3 regions of the Rahnella sp. R3(2024) genome follow, and region 3 is predicted to be linked to each of the others. Evidence: predicted binding sites of a transcription regulator. Region 3 holds the regulator's gene; each other region holds the start of a gene.
What was found. Region 3 encodes LexA, which represses DNA repair genes until DNA is damaged. Its sites were predicted from a motif close to TNCTGTATGTACATACAGNA; they were not measured.
Positions count from the first base shown of each region.

Region 1: a site for LexA is predicted at 2,442-2,461, ahead of dinB (DNA polymerase IV). Genes of this name have one in related genera too.
Region 2: a site for LexA is predicted at 1,816-1,835, ahead of ABSH60_RS17765 (metal-dependent hydrolase). Genes of this name have one in related genera too.

Region 1 is NZ_JBHGBU010000001.1:1,102,166-1,106,425, reverse strand. Features, by position in the region: gene lpcA (D-sedoheptulose 7-phosphate isomerase) at 123-704, shown strand; gene ABSH60_RS04825 (class II glutamine amidotransferase) at 731-1,498, shown strand; gene dpaA (peptidoglycan meso-diaminopimelic acid protein amidase) at 1,469-2,194, opposite strand; gene dinB (DNA polymerase IV) at 2,476-3,534, shown strand; gene pepD (beta-Ala-His dipeptidase) at 3,665-4,260, opposite strand, start outside.
Region 2 is NZ_JBHGBU010000001.1:3,897,149-3,901,408, reverse strand. Features, by position in the region: gene kduI (5-dehydro-4-deoxy-D-glucuronate isomerase) at 27-863, shown strand; gene kduD (2-dehydro-3-deoxy-D-gluconate 5-dehydrogenase KduD) at 941-1,702, shown strand; gene ABSH60_RS17765 (metal-dependent hydrolase) at 1,854-2,411, shown strand; gene ABSH60_RS17760 (L-cystine transporter) at 2,597-3,988, shown strand; gene kdgR (DNA-binding transcriptional regulator KdgR) at 4,240-4,260, opposite strand, start outside.
Region 3 is NZ_JBHGBU010000001.1:2,490,642-2,494,901, forward strand. Features, by position in the region: gene plsB (glycerol-3-phosphate 1-O-acyltransferase PlsB) at 1-704, opposite strand, end outside; gene ABSH60_RS11295 (diacylglycerol kinase) at 845-1,213, shown strand; gene lexA (transcriptional repressor LexA) at 1,333-1,941, shown strand; gene dinF (MATE family efflux transporter DinF) at 2,207-3,571, shown strand; gene ABSH60_RS11310 (CsbD family protein) at 3,763-3,972, shown strand; gene zur (zinc uptake transcriptional repressor Zur) at 4,163-4,260, opposite strand, start outside.

The DNA.
Region 1 (4,260 bases), 1.4 Mb from region 3:
TCGGAATCATTACCGCTTCATTGCTTCTCGCCGATCCGCCGATCCGTTACACTGCACAGCGGAAAGTTTTATTGCTATCGGCTGTGTTTCAACGGCTGCAAATGGACATAAAAGAGGCTGCTATGTACCAGGATATTATCCGTACTGAACTGAACGAAGCTGCTGAAACGCTGAATAAATTCATCAGCGATCCGGCAAATATTGAGTCTATTCAACGTGCAGCAGTGCTGCTGGCGGATTCATTCAAAGCGGGCGGGAAAGTGATTTCCTGCGGCAACGGCGGTTCACACTGCGATGCCATGCATTTTGCGGAAGAACTGACCGGCCGCTACCGTGAGAACCGTCCGGGCTACCCGGCGATTGCGATTTCTGACGTCAGCCACATTTCCTGCGTGGGTAACGATTTCGGGTATGAGTATATTTTCTCTCGTTATCTGGAAGCGGTTGGTCAGAAGGGCGACGTTCTGCTGGGCATCTCCACGTCCGGGAATTCTGCAAACGTCATCAAAGCTATTGAAGCTGCGCGTGCCAAAGGCATGAAAGTCATTACCCTGACCGGTAAAGACGGCGGCAAGATGGACGGATCTGCTGACGTGGAAATCCGCGTTCCACACTTCGGCTTCGCTGACCGTGTGCAGGAAATCCACATTAAAGTTATTCACATTTTGATTCTTCTGATCGAAAAAGAGATGGCGAAGGCATAAGCCCTTTGCAGTAAAGGAGGCTGGTGATGTGTGAATTGCTCGGGATGAGCGCTAACGTTCCTACTGATATTTGTTTTAGTTTCAGTGGACTGGTGCAGCGCGGTGGCGGGACTGGCCCGCATAAAGACGGCTGGGGCATTACCTTCTATGAGGGGAATGGCTGCCGTACTTTTAAAGATCCGCTGCCGAGTTTTAATTCGCCCATCGCCCGCCTGGTTCAGGAATACCCGATCAAATCCTGCGCGGTGATTTCCCATATTCGTCAGGCAAACCGTGGCGAAGTGGCGCTGGAAAATACCCATCCGTTTACCCGGGAACTGTGGGGACGCAACTGGACCTACGCGCACAACGGTCAACTGCGCGGTTACCGCCAGCTCGATACCGGCACACTGCGCCCGATAGGCCAGACTGACAGCGAATACGCTTTTTGCTGGCTGCTGCACAAACTCACTCAACGTTATCCGCGTCGCCCGGCAAGCTGGCCGCCAGTGTTCCGCTACATTGCGTCGCTGGCCAATGAGTTACGCGAAAAAGGGGTGTTTAATATGCTGCTGTCGGACGGGCATTTTGTGATGGCCTATTGTTCGACAAATTTGCACTGGATCACGCGCCGCGCGCCGTTTGGCAAGGCAACGTTGTTGGATCAGGATGTGGAAATTGATTTTCAGCAGCAGACGACACCTGATGATGTCGTCACCGTGATTGCCACGCAACCGCTGACCGCAAACGAAACCTGGAACAAAATTGCCCCAGGCGAGTTCGCGTTATTTCACCTGGGTGAACGCCAGCTGTGAGGAGAGCGGGGTATTAGACAGCGGCTGGAGCACTTCATATTTACCGTCAGTCACCACCACGTTGGGCGCCTGATGGTGTTTCTCAAAGTACGCATAGCCAGGCTGAAGCTGACGCCAGAAGTTGATGTAGCTTGAGTTTTTGTGCGCGGTCATGTTGGCATCGGTCATACGGAACGGGTAAATGCTGATTTGCAAATTACGCTGCCCGAACTGGAACGCTGCCTGAACATAGGTGAAGATCTCATCCATGTAACCGTCAGTCATTGCATAACACCCAATGGATTTACAGTTACCGTGGATCATCAGGTACTTACCTGAGTAACCCTGTGAGATATCATAGGCATTCGGGAAGCCGATGTTGATAGCACGATAAAAGCGGCTGTCTGGTTTCAGGTGGTGGATATCCACGTTATAAAAACCTTCCGGGCTTTTGAAATCGCCTTCACGACGTTTATTCCCCAAACCGCCGGAAAAATCGCAGATGCCATAGCTGCCGATCAGACGAAATTCGCCGTCGAGCTGAGCATACAATTCGAGTTTACGTTCTTGTTTGAAAATCTGGATATAAACTGGCGCGCCTAACAACTGCTTTTTAAGCGCAGCATTGACCGGGACAGGTTCACTGGCCACGGCGTAATTTGCTGTAAATAAAGGCAAACTGAGGAGCATCGCAAGGAACAGCGCGATTCTGATCATTCTAAATCCTGCTTGGTAATAATTCTGATGTTTTGTCTAAAGATGGAACCATCTTTAAGACCGCCACTGATTGATTTCTTATCTACAACCTGTCTGAAACGTTGCCATATTAATACTGATTAATATTTTAGCAATCATCAAATATTGAATAATGAGTTTCGGTTTGTTAATTACTGGCGCTTGCCATTATTGGTGATTAATTAACCCAAATTTACCGCCATTTTCTGTGTTTGAAATTGCATCGGCTCACTGTATACTTATACAGTTATCAGGGGAGGGCTATGCGTAAAATCATTCACGTGGATATGGACTGCTTTTTCGCGGCCGTCGAGATGCGCGATGATCCTTCCCTGCGCGACATTCCTATCGCCATCGGCGGCAGCCGCGATCGCCGCGGTGTGATCAGCACCGCCAATTATCCTGCGCGAAAATTCGGTGTGCACAGCGCAATGCCCACCGGTATGGCGCTGAAACTCTGTCCGCATCTGAAAGTGATCCCCGGCAGAATGGAGGCTTATAAAGAAGCCTCAAACCATATCCGTGAAATCTTTGCGCGTTACACTCCGCTGATTGAACCCCTGTCACTCGACGAAGCTTATCTCGACGTCTCCGACGCCACGCAGTGCAACGGATCCGCCACGCTGATTGCTGCACAAATCCGCCAGGCGATCTCCGATGAAATCAATCTGACCGCCTCGGCGGGTATCGCGCCCATTAAGTTTCTGGCAAAAATAGCCTCTGATCTGAATAAACCCAACGGACAGTTTGTGATTACGCCGGATAAAGTCGATGCGTTTTTGCAGAATTTACCGCTGAGTAAAATTCCTGGCGTCGGCAAAGTCACCGCACAGCGTTTGCAGGAGCACGGCCTGAACACCTGTGGCGACGTGCAGCGGTATGATCTGGCAGCCTTGCTTAAAGGTTTCGGAAAGTTTGGCCGCGTGCTGTGGGAGCGCAGTCAGGGCATTGACGAACGTGAGATTTCCCCCGAGCGGCTGCGTAAATCCGTCGGCGTCGAGCGCACGCTGGCCGAAGATATTCACAGCTGGGAAGAGTGCGTGGCGCTGATCGAACGGCTGTACCCGGAATTACATACGCGCCTGAGCAAAGTCAGCCCGAGTCTGCGCATCGCCCGACAGGGCGTGAAACTTAAATTCCATGATTTCCAGCAGACCACGCAGGAACACGTCTGGCCGGTACTCAATAAAGACGATTTACTGAAAGTCGCACGGGAAGCCTGGGAACAACGGCGAGGCGGACGGGGCGTCAGGCTGGTGGGATTGCATGTGACGTTGCAGGATCCGCAGATAGAGCGTCAGCTTCTGCTTCCCTGGGAATGATCCCCGTCATCCTTCAAGCTGTCTCTGCGTGGGCTGCCTTCGCAAACGCCGGTCACCTGCTTGTGCAGGTGACCGGGGATTTACTCAGTTGCCACCCTGATACAGCCCGGATGATTTCGGGGATCGGGTATTAACCGCGCTCAGGAATCGCTTTCAGCAGGGCGGTCAGCAGTTTCCAGTACAGTTCAACGCTTTCAATTTCAACCTGCTCATCCGGCGAGTGTGGCCCGGTGATGGTAGGCCCGATGGAAACCATGTCCATGTCCGGGTACGGTTTTTTGAACAGACCGCATTCCAGACCGGCGTGGATCACCATGATGTTTGGCGTTTTGCTGAACAGTGTTTCGTAGGTTTCACGCACCAGCGTCATCACCGGCGAGCTTGGCTCGGGTTTCCAGCCAGGGTAGCTGCCTTTCGCCAGACTTTTCGCGCCAGACAGCGCGCTCAGTGAGTTCAGCATGCTGACCACGTACTCTTTACCGCTGTCGATAAGAGAACGGATCAGGCTGTTGATCGCCACTTCATCGTCTTTCATGGTAACAACGCCGACGTTCAGGGAGGTTTCAACCACGCCTTTCACGTCATCGCTCATGCGGATCACACCGTTTGGTGTGGCATTCAGCAGTGCGAGGAATTTGCCCTGAGTTTCAGCAGTCAGTGCTTTCGCGTTGCTTTCAGCCGCTTCAACAACCAGTGCGATTTTCTTCTCAACCGCGGACAGTTCAA
Region 2 (4,260 bases), 1.4 Mb from region 3:
GCACTACAACGCACAAGAGGCACGACATGCAAGTTCGTCAAAGCATTCACAGCGACCACGCTAAAACGCTCGATACTGCTGAGTTACGCCGCGAATTTCTCATCGAGAAAATTTTCGAAAGAAATACTTACACCATGACCTATAGCCATATCGACCGCATCATCGTCGGTGGCGTAATGCCCGCTGAAAAATCGGTTTCTGTCGGTGATGAAGTCGGTAAGCAACTCGGTGTCAGCTATTTCCTTGAGCGCCGTGAGCTGGGCGTGATCAACATTGGCGGGCCTGGCATTATCGTCGTTGATGGCACAACGTATGAGATTGGTCATGAAGAAGCGCTCTACGTGGGCAAAGGCGCAAAACAGGTTGAATTCAGCAGCATCGATACGACAAAACCCGCTAAGTTCTATTACAACAGCGCCCCTGCGCACACCACTTTCCCAAACAAAAAAATCACGCTGGCAGAAGCATCGCCGCAAACCATCGGTGATGCCACCACCAGCAACCGCCGGACAATCAATAAATTCATTGTTCCGGACGTGTTGGAAACCTGTCAGCTGACCATGGGGCTGACCAAGCTGGAAGAAGGCAGCCTGTGGAATACCATGCCGTGCCATACGCATGAGCGCCGCATGGAAGTGTATTTCTACTTCAACATGGAAGAAGAAACCGCCGTCTTCCATATGATGGGCAAACCACAGGAAACGCGCCATCTGCTGGTGCATAACGAACAAGCCGTAATTTCACCCAGCTGGTCGATCCATTCCGGCGTCGGTACTAAGAATTACACCTTTATCTGGGGCATGGTGGGAGAAAACCAGGTCTTCGACGATATGGATCACGTCAAAGTCAGCGAAATTCGCTAATCCAGCGACTCCGCCATGATATGGCGGAGTCATCCAATCTTTCAGGCGAACGTGCCGAAGCAAAAGAGACTCTGATTATGATCCTCAATGCGTTTGAATTAACAGGTAAAGTCGCCATTGTGACCGGTTGCAACACGGGTCTTGGACAAGGAATGGCGCTGGGACTGGCGCAGGCCGGGTGCGATATCGTGGGCATTAATGTTTCTGAGCCTGGCGAAACGGCTGAAAAAATTATTGCTACCGGACGCCGTTTTCTGGATCTCCGTGCCGATCTGAGCAGTATTCAGGGCATTCCTGAACTGATTGTTCAGGCGGTGAATGAGTTCGGCCATATTGATATTCTGGTTAACAATGCAGGCATTATTCGCCGTGAAGATGCCATTGAGTTCAGTGAAAAAAACTGGGATGACGTGATGAACGTCAACAGTAAGACGTTATTCTTTATGTCTCAGGCAGTGGCTAAACAGTTTATTAAGCAAGGCACCGGCGGGAAAATCATCAACATTGCCTCAATGTTGTCCTATCAGGGTGGGATCCGCGTGCCCTCGTATACAGCGTCTAAAAGTGCGGTGATGGGCATTACGCGACTGATGGCCAATGAATGGGCCAAACATGGCGTTAACGTCAATGCTATTGCGCCGGGCTATATGGCGACTAATAATACTGAGCAGCTCCGTTCAGACGGTGAACGCAGCAAGGAGATCCTCGATCGTATTCCTGCAGGACGCTGGGGTTTACCGGAAGATGTGATGGGGCCGGTGGTGTTTCTGGCCTCTCAAGCGTCTGATTACGTCAATGGATTTACCATTGCCGTGGACGGAGGCTGGCTGGCACGTTAACTGAGAATACGTGACAGTATTAAGGCGTATTTTTATACGCCTTTTTCATTCTAATCATACCGTTGACAATTAGTTACAGGGTTCTGCTTCCAAGATTGTGACAGTTTCACTTATACTGGATAAAATAACAGTTATCCAGTTCGGACGCGTCATGACGGCGGAAGGCCACCTCATTTTTTCTATCGCCTGTGCGGTATTTGCCAAGAAGGCGCAGCTCTCACCCGAGCTGGCGCACGGCGACTGGTGGCATATTATTCCCGGTTCATTACTGACCTGCCTGTTGCCGGACATCGACCATCCCAAATCTCTGATTGGCCAGCGTCTGAAGTGGATTTCTCACCCCATCGCACGCGCCTTCGGGCATCGCGGTTTTACACACAGTTTGCTGGCCGTCATTGGCGGCATTTTCCTGCTACGCACGCATTTCCCCCACGACTGGGTTATTCCGGCTGATGCTTTTCATGCCATGATCATTGGTTATCTCAGTCATATACTTGCAGATATGCTCACGCCAGCGGGGGTTCCCCTGCTTTGGCCATGCCGGTGGCGCTTTCGCCTGCCCATCATTAACAGTCAGAAAGGTAATCAGCTGGAACGAACGCTCTGTCTGATGCTGGTGGGGTTAACGCTGTTCTGGCCAGACTGGACGCCCATTATTGGTGCAATCAATCCTGACATTTTTAATCATCTTTTGAAGCTGTTCATCTGATCAGAATGAAATAGCGACGATGTGGTGAAAATAAATACAAAAACCATCAAAAAGTTATAATGCATTCTTTTTGGATATAAATGATCGGGCACCCAAACTGATATTCTGCACCCCAACGCTATGGGATGGTGCAATCCCTTTGGGAACACCCGTTTAAATATAAAACTATAAGTCTGGAGTTTGGTATGAATCTTCCGCTCGTTCTTAACGTAGTGGTCTTTGTCGCTTTGCTTTTATTGCTGGCGCAAACACGTCATAAACAATGGAGCCTGGCAAAAAAAGTCCTGGCCGGTTTGGGTCTGGGTGTTGTATTCGGTCTGGCACTGCAACTGATTTATGGTTCAGATGACCCGATTCTGAAAACGTCAATTACCTGGTTCAATATTGTCGGCAACGGCTACGTTCAGTTACTGCAAATGATCGTAATGCCGCTGGTCTTTGTGTCGATTCTCAGTGCCGTGGCGAAACTGCATAATGCATCTTCTTTAGGCAAAATCAGTTTCCTGACCATCGGTACCCTGTTGTTTACCACGCTTATCGCCTCCCTGGTGGGCATCTTCGTCACCGGTCTGTTCGGACTCACCGCCGAAGGTCTGGTACAAGGTACGCAAGAAACAGCGCGTCTGACGGCGATTCAATCCAATTATGTGGGTAAAGTGGCTGATCTGAGTGTACCTCAGCTGATCCTTTCCTTTATTCCTAAGAACCCGTTTGCCGACCTGACCGGTGCAAGCCCGACGTCGATCATCAGCGTAGTGATCTTTGCCGCTTTCGTGGGCGTTGCTGCCCTGCAGCTGGTGAAAGACGATGCTGAAAAAGGCCCGCGTGTTCTGGTCTTCATCGATACCCTGCAGGCATGGGTGATGAAACTGGTCCGTCTGGTGATGAAACTGACCCCGTACGGCGTACTGGCTTTAATGACCAAAGTCGTTGCCGGCTCCAACATTCAGGATATCGTTAAGCTCGGCAGCTTCGTTGTGGCCTCGTATTTGGGTCTGGCGATTATGTTCGTCGTCCATGCCATACTGTTGTCTTTCACCGGCGTGAATCCGATGAAATTCTTCCGTAAAGTGTGGCCGGTGCTCACTTTCGCCTTTACCAGCCGTTCAAGTGCAGCAACTATTCCGCTAAGTGTTGAAGCGCAAACTCGCCGTCTGGGTATTCCTGAATCCATCGCCAGCTTCGCCGCATCCTTCGGTGCAACGATTGGTCAGAACGGTTGCGCAGGTTTATATCCAACCATGCTGGCAGTGATGGTGGCGCCAACGGTCGGCATCAACCCGTTTGATCCGGTGTGGATTGCAACATTAGTGGGTATCGTCACCCTGAGCTCTGCCGGTGTAGCCGGTGTGGGTGGCGGCGCAACATTTGCAGCCCTGATCGTGCTCCCGGCAATGGGCCTGCCGGTTACCCTGGTTGCATTGTTGATTTCAGTGGAACCGCTGATTGATATGGGCCGTACTGCACTGAACGTGAGTGGTTCCATGACAGCCGGTACGATCACCAGCCAGATCATGAAACAAACTGATAAAGCAGTAATGGATTCAGAAGAAACGGCTGAGCTGGCACACCGCTAAGTTCTGAATGCTGAACATGTTGAGCCGAAACCGCTGGCTTTGGCGACATGTTCAGTAATCAGAAACACTCAACGCAGTTCATTAACATCGGGCCTGGTGCGTCATTCAGTCACATAAAAAAGCCGTAATCTCTGTGAGACTACGGCCAGTGTGAAACAGTCGACACCATCAGGCGTTCAATCAGAGCTTAACAATTCATTTCACGTATCATCATTTCGATTTGCGAAGACGTCGTTCTGCTCGGCATAAATTCAGAATGGATAATCGTGGAA
Region 3 (4,260 bases):
CTGCGCGCTTCGTCTTCAATCGCTTTTTCGATGGCTTTAGAGGCCAGCAGCTTATTGAACAAATCCTGACGGGCAGGAAGACGAGGACCGACGGCCGCCAGACGCAGACGGGAGAAGTGCATACGCGCTACGCGGGCCAGTTTCTGGGCGATGGTTTTATCCGTCCCGTGCTCGGTCGCCATGTAGCGCAACGAAACGGTATTGGAGAAACGGACAAAGCTGTCGCGGCCCAGCCACAATACGGCGAAGAATTTCTGGATCCCGTTCAGCACGCGCAGATGCGGCGTGTCCTGACCTTCACGGCCTGGTGCCCGGCCGAACATCACCGACACCGGCAACATCTGAATGTCTAATTCCGGGTTATTGCGGTGCAGGTCCAGATAGTCATGGAACAGCTTTACGGATTCCTGCTTCGGCGTGTAATACGAGAACACGCGCGGGCCTTCCGCGATAAACACGTGGCTTGGCAGCAGCGTTCCGTCGATATCCAGCGGGATCAGGGGATCGGGCAAATTCTGGGCGAGACACTGCGCACGCAGGGTCAGCAAATCTGCTTTGGAGTTATAAGGTAATACGTACAGGATCGGGCGCGTCGGGTCTAAGTGCAACTCGGTAACCGGATCTGTAGGTATGACTTTGCTCTTTACCAGCATCGAAAGCGGTAAATTCAATAATGTGTAATAAAGTCTACGCCAACCTGACATAAAAACGTGAAGCCTCTTGTTAGCCATTTCGCCGCAAGGATACCAGAAAGCTCAAATGAGATCTGTGGTGATGAGATACCATTAAACCGCTAAAATGCATCAAACACCCGAAGGACAACCCCTCAAGGATCAGTAACAGAATGGCGAACCAAGTCACTGGATTTACCCGAATTTATAAAGCAGCCGGTTACTCATGGAAAGGGCTGAAAGCGGCGTGGCAGAATGAAGCTGCCTTTCGTCAGGAAGCCAGCGCTGCTATCCCGTTAATTTTTCTCTCTTTCTGGTTCGATGTCAGCAGTATTGAACGCATCTTACTGATCGGCTCAGTGGTGCTGGTTTGCGTGGTCGAACTGCTCAACAGCGCCGTGGAATGTGCGATTGACCGCATCGGACCTGAGTTCCACGTTCTTTCTGGCCGTGCAAAAGATATTGGCTCGGCTGCCGTGCTACTGACCATCATATTGGCGATTTTTGTCTGGGTCAGCATCTTTTGGCCGCGATGGTTCTGATTTGGAATCTGTCTTCCAGTAATCGTGCTTATGCACTGTTTTTATTCAATCTTAGGTTTTCATTGCCCGTTTAGCTGTATATACTCACAGCTAGACTGTATAAACAACCAGGGGGCGGAATGAAAGCTTTAACGACCAGACAACAAGAGGTCTATGACCTGATTCGCGATCATATCTCCACCACGGGTATGCCACCAACCCGCGCGGAGATTGCCGCTCGTCTTGGGTTCCGTTCCCCGAATGCTGCGGAAGAACATCTGAAAGCGCTGGCACGTAAAGGCGTGATCGAGATTGTTTCCGGCGCGTCACGCGGTATTCGTCTGCTGATGGAAGAAGAAGAAGGTTTACCGCTGATCGGCCGCGTTGCCGCCGGTGAACCTCTGCTCGCTCAGCAACATATCGAAGGGCATTATCAGGTTGATCCGGCGATGTTTAAGCCGAGCGCCGATTTCCTGCTGCGTGTCAGCGGTATGTCGATGCGTGATATCGGTATCCTCGACGGCGATTTACTGGCTGTTCATAAAACGCAGGACGTGCGTAATGGTCAGGTTGTCGTAGCCCGTATTGATGATGAAGTCACCGTGAAACGCCTGAAAAAACAGGGCAGCGTGGTGCAGTTATTGCCGGAAAACAGCGAGTTCCAGCCTATCGTAGTAGATTTACGTGAGCAGAATTTCAGTATTGAAGGGTTGGCCGTAGGCGTCATTCGCAACGGCGACTGGATTTAACCTTCGTACTTCGGGCTATCTCTGCGTTGGCTGCCTTCGCGAACCCCGGTCACATACTTGTGTATGCTTCCGACGTTCGCTCAGTTGCCGCCTTGATGAAACTCGAATGACTGGGTCAAACTGTTGATCCAAAGGGTCATGTTTTTGATTTGCGGGTCGTGAGCCGCCTCTGACATACCGCTAAGCTTTAACGTTTCATCTCGTCGCCCCTCTCGGGGCGATGTCATTTACAGGCATATCCCGAACCTCCGGCATGAGATTCTCTATGCAACAACATTCCCTTCTGCAAAAGCTAAAACACACCTTTTTAAGCCCGACCGATAAAGCCCTCTGGATGCTCGCGCTACCGATGATTTTTTCCAATATCACCGTGCCGTTGCTGGGGTTAGTGGATACGGCAGTGATCGGTCATCTCGACAGCCCTGATTATCTTGGCGGCGTTGCAGTCGGTTCGATGGTCACCACCTTCCTGTTTATGATGCTGCTCTTTCTGCGCATGAGTACCACCGGCATGACCGCTCAGGCGCTCGGTGCGCAAGACAACCTGTTGCTGGCCCGCGCGTTCGTACAACCCTTTCTGCTGGCCGTGCTCGCCGGTGTGGTGATCTTGCTTTTCCGCCATCCCCTTATGGAAGGTGCTTTTCACATCGTCGGCGGGAGCCAGTCTGTGCTTGAACAGGCGCGGCTTTTTCTGGAGATCCGCTGGTACAGCGCCCCCGCGTCTCTGGCAAATCTGGTGATTTTGGGTTGGCTGCTTGGTATCCAGTACGTGCGCGGGCCGGTAATGCTGCTGATTGCCGGTAATCTGCTGAACATCGTGTTGGATCTTTGGCTGGTGATAGGGCTTGGCTGGAATGTCCGTGGTGCCGCCACGGCCACGGCCTGCTCAGAATATTTCACGCTGTTTATCGGATTGTTTTTGGTCTGGCGCGTGATGCAGCGCCGGGGCATCAGTCCTGCGCTGTTAACCTCTGCCTGGCGCGGTGATCTGCGGCGGCTGTTAAGTCTTAACCGCGACATTATGCTGCGCTCACTGCTTCTTCAACTGTGCTTTGCCTCACTGACCATTCTGGGTGCGCGTCTGGGCAGCCATATTGTGGCGGTCAATGCCGTGTTGATGAATCTTCTGACCTTCACCGCTTTTGCGCTCGACGGTTTTGCTTACGCCATTGAAGCCCATTCAGGTGAGGCGTTTGGCGCCCGCAATCGCGAAAAATTGCTCAATGTCTGGCGTGCCGCATGCCGTCAGGCCGGGCTGGTCGCTCTGGCATTTGCACTGATATACGCGCTGACCGGTGAACAGATTATCAATGCGCTGACGTCGTTACCGGAGCTGCGCCAGCTGGCCGATCGTTATCTTGGCTGGCAGATTGTTCTGCCGCTGGTGGCGGTGTGGTGTTATCTGCTCGACGGGATGTTTATCGGCGCCACGCGCGGAAGGGATATGCGTAACAGTATGGCGGTTGCTGCGCTGGGGTACGGGCTGACGCTGTTCACCTTGCCGATATTGGGTAACCACGCGCTTTGGCTGGCGCTGACGGTGTTCCTCGGATTACGTGGTATTTCTCTGGGCTGGATATGGCACCGCTACTGGCAGCGCGACAGCTGGTTTTCATCGTCAGTTCACTGAATTAGCGGGCTTTTCAAACGGTGGGTAATCGCGGGTTGCCGTTATATCGTGCTTTGGAATAATCCTAATAATGGTTTTTATCCCTCCGATGGCAGGATAAATCGAAATTCTCTACTAACCTTTAAAGTGTTAAGCCCGAGCTGCAGCGGTAATCCGCAGCTCCACAACCCTAAGGTAACAGGAGATATTTTATGAATAAGGACCAAGCCGACGGTAACTGGAAGCAGTTTAAAGGCAAAGTAAAAGAAAAATGGGGCAAGCTGACCGATGATGACCTGACTGTCGTTGAAGGTAAACGCGATCAGCTGGTAGGGAAGATTCAGGAGCGTTACGGCTATCAGAAAGATCAGGCCGAAAAAGAGCTCAAAGATTGGGAATCAAGCAACAAATATCACTGGTAAAGCGCGACTCCCCCTCGCGTGTCAGTGACGTATCCTGAGATTTAGCTGCTCCTACCCGGAACGCTTCAGGATACGGGTACACGGATGTACCCAACTGCTTCACTGTATAAACTTGTGCAAAACGTCCATTACCCGAACATTTCACCCGCTAATGACCTTCCGCTATAAACTCCGCTTTAAACCCGACCCGTCAGCGTTTCTTCACCACAATTGAATGATCGTGATCGCAGTGATCGTGGCTTTCGCAGGTTTCAACGACTTTGCAGTCGCCGCACAAGCCATGCGCTT